2 regions of the Exiguobacterium sp. KKT215 genome follow, and region 1 is predicted to be linked to the other one. Evidence: predicted binding sites of a transcription regulator. Region 1 holds the regulator's gene; the other holds the start of a gene.

The links. Region 1 encodes CtsR, which represses protease genes until heat stress. Its sites were predicted from a motif close to ATGGTCAATAAAGGTCAAACA; they were not measured.
Region 2: the regulator CtsR is predicted to act here: its motif matches at 985-1,005, upstream of clpP (ATP-dependent Clp endopeptidase proteolytic subunit ClpP).

The regions. Positions count from the first base shown of each region.
Region 1 covers NZ_CM145756.1:92,629-94,828, reverse strand. The annotation lists gene ACZ2GZ_RS00495 (protein arginine kinase) at 1-344, opposite strand, end outside; gene ACZ2GZ_RS00490 (UvrB/UvrC motif-containing protein) at 344-778, opposite strand; gene ACZ2GZ_RS00485 (CtsR family transcriptional regulator) at 798-1,265, opposite strand; rRNA gene rrf (5S ribosomal RNA) at 1,413-1,528, opposite strand; rRNA gene ACZ2GZ_RS00475 (23S ribosomal RNA) at 1,587-2,200, opposite strand, start outside.
Region 2 covers NZ_CM145756.1:859,257-861,456, forward strand. The annotation lists gene ACZ2GZ_RS04550 (hypothetical protein) at 1-325, shown strand, start outside; gene clpP (ATP-dependent Clp endopeptidase proteolytic subunit ClpP) at 365-940, opposite strand; tRNA gene ACZ2GZ_RS04560 (tRNA-Arg) at 1,095-1,167, opposite strand; gene ACZ2GZ_RS04565 (RNA polymerase factor sigma-54) at 1,291-2,200, shown strand, end outside.

The DNA of each region.
Region 1 (2,200 bases):
TCTTCTTCATTGATGAGTACGCTGATCGTCTCATCATCACTTAAAAAGACGGCACTTTGTTCTTTCGCGGCAATCGTAGGGCTAATCAAATGCTTTTCAACGAGCGCTTGTCGGGTCACCTGATCATAAGCACCCATATGCAAATACTCAAAACCTTGCAATCCTCCAAGTGACGCTTCAATCCGTTCACAAAGTTGTTGCTGTCCTTCCTCCGATAATACAGGAGAAAAGACGGTGTCTTTTAAATTGCGCGCTAGACGAATGCGAGTCGAGATGACCAAATCATCTAACTTGGCTCGCTCTCTCATTTTAGGACCAAGTGGATGTTTAAGATAAGACTCCATCACGCCTCACCTCGCCCTTTCAATTGATTGATCTCTTTTTTCAGCCTGGCTGCGCGTTCATAATCTTCTTGTTCGACGGCTCGTTCCAACTCCCCTGCTAACTTTGCAAGTCGCTCTTCGATTCGCTCGTCGGGAGTCCGTAACGCATCTGGCATCGAACCTACATGTTCATCATGGCCTTGTTGATACTGACGTGTGATTTTAATCAATTCTTCGCGAAAGACGGTATAACAAGTGGTACAGCCCGCTTTTCGAAGATGAGCTAATTCAGTTTGTGTCAATTGACAGCCCGGGCACCGTTTCACAGCTGGTACGTAACCTGCCATCAGTTCAACTGTACATTGACGACATAGTCGTCTCGTCACCGGTATCCCGTTCTCGACTACTTGGATCTCATTGATGGCAGGTCGCCGTTTGCATCGTTCGCATAACATCTCTTTATGCCTCCGTCGGTCAATGGTAACTAAGTAACTTCATTAATGCGAGTAACTGTTGTCTTCGAATCAAGTGACGATCGTCAGCGTGTAACCCAAGCGCTTCATCAGACAATAAATGATACAACAAGCGCACTTCCCGCTCACTCAACATCCCTTCTTCAAATAAGCGAATCAAGATGTTCTCGACAAGCTGTTCGGAAAGACGAGGATGGTCTTGTAAAATATCCATCAAGCTGACCAACACGTCTTGCTTTTCATGTAAAATTACGCGGCGAATGCGAATATATCCCCCGCCCCCACGCTTACTTTCGACAAGATAGCCCTTCTCGACCGTAAAGCGCGTATTAATGACGTAGTTGATTTGAGACGGAACACATTCGAAACGCTTGGCAATATCTTGCCGTTTAATCTCGATTGCTTCGGCCTGGCTCTCCTTCAGCACTTGTTTTAAATACTGTTCGATTACATCCGATATGTTTCTCATCTCCACCACCCTCTGACCATCTTTGACTTTTGACTATATTCTATCATTGATTCAAAAAAAGGCAAACGAAAAGCGATGTCGCAACTGCGACACCGCTTTAAACAGAAAAAAGACGACCGAGCGGATGCTCGATCGTCTTTCGCGTTGGCCTGGCAACGTCCTATCCTCACAGGGGGAGACCCCCAACTACTTTCGGCGCTGAAGCGCTTAACTTCCGTGTTCGGCATGGGAACGGGTGTGGCCGCTTCGCTATCGCCACCAGACATAGAGAGATTGTTCTCTCAAAACTGAAGACTCATCAATTCACACAAACCATTAGACTAGATCAAAGCCTCGACCGATTAGTATCATTCAGCTCCACACGTCGCCGTGCTTCCACCCATGACCTATCTACCTCATCGTCTCTGAGGGGTCTTTCTTGATTGCTCAAAGGGAAATCTCATCTCGGAGGGGGCTTCATGCTTAGATGCTTTCAGCACTTATCCCGTCCGCACGTAGCTACCCAGCGATGCTCCTGGCGGAACAACTGGTACACCAGCGGTGCGTCCATCCCGGTCCTCTCGTACTAAGGACAGCTCTCCTCAAATTTCCTGCGCCCACGACGGATAGGGACCGAACTGTCTCACGACGTTCTGAACCCAGCTCGCGTACCGCTTTAATGGGCGAACAGCCCAACCCTTGGGACCTACTCCAGCCCCAGGATGCGATGAGCCGACATCGAGGTGCCAAACCTCCCCGTCGATGTGGACTCTTGGGGGAGATCAGCCTGTTATCCCCAGGGTAGCTTTTATCCGTTGAGCGATGGCCCTTCCATGCGGAACCACCGGATCACTAAGCCCGACTTTCGTCCCTGCTCGACTTGTAGGTCTCGCAGTCAAGCTCCCTTCTGCCTTTGCACTCTTCGAATGATTTCCAACCATTCTGAGGGAACCTTT
Region 2 (2,200 bases), 770 kb from region 1:
CCCGACGGTCCGGGTCGGGTCGGTGACGGCCGAAGTGAAGCAGTCGACGTTCTGCTGGTCCAATGGGGGCGAGGCGGTATGTGAAGACCACGGGTTGCCGGAAGCGGACGACTTGCAGCTCGTGCCCGTCGAACCGGGTGCCGAGATTGATGTCGAGTTCCATGCCGAGCCGTCGAACGTCTCGTTCCATCAAATCATCGACGGGGAGCTCGTACGGTCTGAACCCGTCGTGCCTGACGAACCGGGCGTTTATGTATTCGAGACGGGCGGGGATTGGCCGCAAGGCGATAGCCGCTATGTATTCGGGGTCGAGGTCAAAGAGTAAACAAAAACCCCATTCTCCGAGGAGAATGGGGTTGCGTCATTAACGCGTCATGACTTTGTCGATGAGACCGTAGTCTTTCGCTTGTTCAGCTGACATGAAGTAGTCGCGCTCTGTGTCGCGCTCGATCACTTCAAGCGGCTGGCCAGTGTTGTCGGCCATGATTTGGTTCAATTTCTCACGCATCTTGATGATGCGCTCGGCATGGATTTTGATATCCGATGCTTGACCTTGCGTACCGCCGAGCGGTTGGTGAATCATGATTTCCGCGTTTGGAAGCGCGAAGCGTTTGCCTTGTTCACCGGCTTGGAGCAAGAAGGCACCCATCGATGCGGCCATTCCGATACAAATCGTCGACACGTTCGGCTTGATGAAGTTCATCGTGTCATAAATCGCCATTCCGGAAGTGATCGAACCACCCGGGCTGTTGATGTAAAGTGAGATGTCCTTATCTGGGTCCTCGGCTGCAAGGAAGAGAAGCTGGGCGACAATCGAGTTGGCGACGTTGTCGTCGATTGCACTTCCGAGCAAGATGATGCGGTCCTTGAGCAAGCGTGAGTAAATATCGTACGCGCGTTCCCCGCGACCTGTTTGTTCGATAACTGTTGGAATTAACATTGAATCTGCCTCCTTTATGTAGGTTGTAAACATATCATACCGCTATAGTCAATGTTGGTCAAACGATAGTCATCGTTTTTGACCTATTCCACGGTTTGACGATTCTAAAACGACAAAAGAGGCCAGGCATATGTTGCCTGACCTCTTGCTATGATACACCCGGAGAGATTCGAACTCCCGACACCTGGCACCGGAAACCAGTGCTCTATCCCCTGAGCTACGGGTGCATGTTCTCTGACACGATTTATTATACATTTGTTTTTTTAAAAAAGCAATCCTGTTCGGCTCACTTTTTTTTGAGCGCGATTTCCCGCTGTTCGTTACAATAAGAAGCGAGAGGGGTGTGACCGATGCAACGGCAAGAACAGCAACAACTTCAAACACAACAGCTGACCCAGGACATGGTTCGGCGGCTGCCGATTCTCGAGGCGGACCGGACCGCGATCGCCTTTCAGCTCGGCCGGTTGGCTCGACGCAATCCATGCATCGCCACGGGGAGCGGTGCGGTCGAATGGGTAGCCGATACGGCGAGTGGGTTCGAGGAGCGATTGTTCGAGCAAATCGAGGAAGGGAGCGGGACTGAGGCCCAGCGCGCGCTCCAGAAACGGCTCGTCCTCGCGCTCGACCATCGTGGTCTGCTACCGGAGAGCGACTTCGTGCTCGCCCATCGTTTCGAGGTCGATGTGGCGGACATTGAGGCGGCGCGCCAGGCGCTCTTGTTTCTAGAACCGACAGGGATTGGGGCGAAGAATGAGCGCGACTGCCAATATCGGCATGCGATTGAACATGACGACCCACTCGTCTTGGACGTGTTCGAGGCGCTCGACGCGAACCTTGATGACATCCCGGGACGACTCGACATCTCGGTTGCTGAGTACGAACGGGCGACGCGTATCGTGGCGACACTCCCGAAGACGCCATTATTATATGAAGGAACCGAACCCGTCGTCCCGGAACTTGAAGTCGTCCGTCGTGACGGTGAGCTCGTGACGACATGGTTCAGCCCGACGCTCGATGCGGCTCGGGTCGGGGACGATCGCGAGGCGAAATGGTGGCACGAGACGCTCGAGATGCGGAACGCGACGCTTAAATCGGTGTGGGCCGTCATCGCCGAACGCCAACGCGATTGGTTGGACGGGAAGCTCGTCTTGCATCCGTTGACGCGAAAAGAAGTCGCCGAACAAATCGGCAAGCACGAGTCGACCGTCGGCCGGGCGATTCAAGGCAAGTACGTGACGACCGAAGGCGGCGTGATGGCGT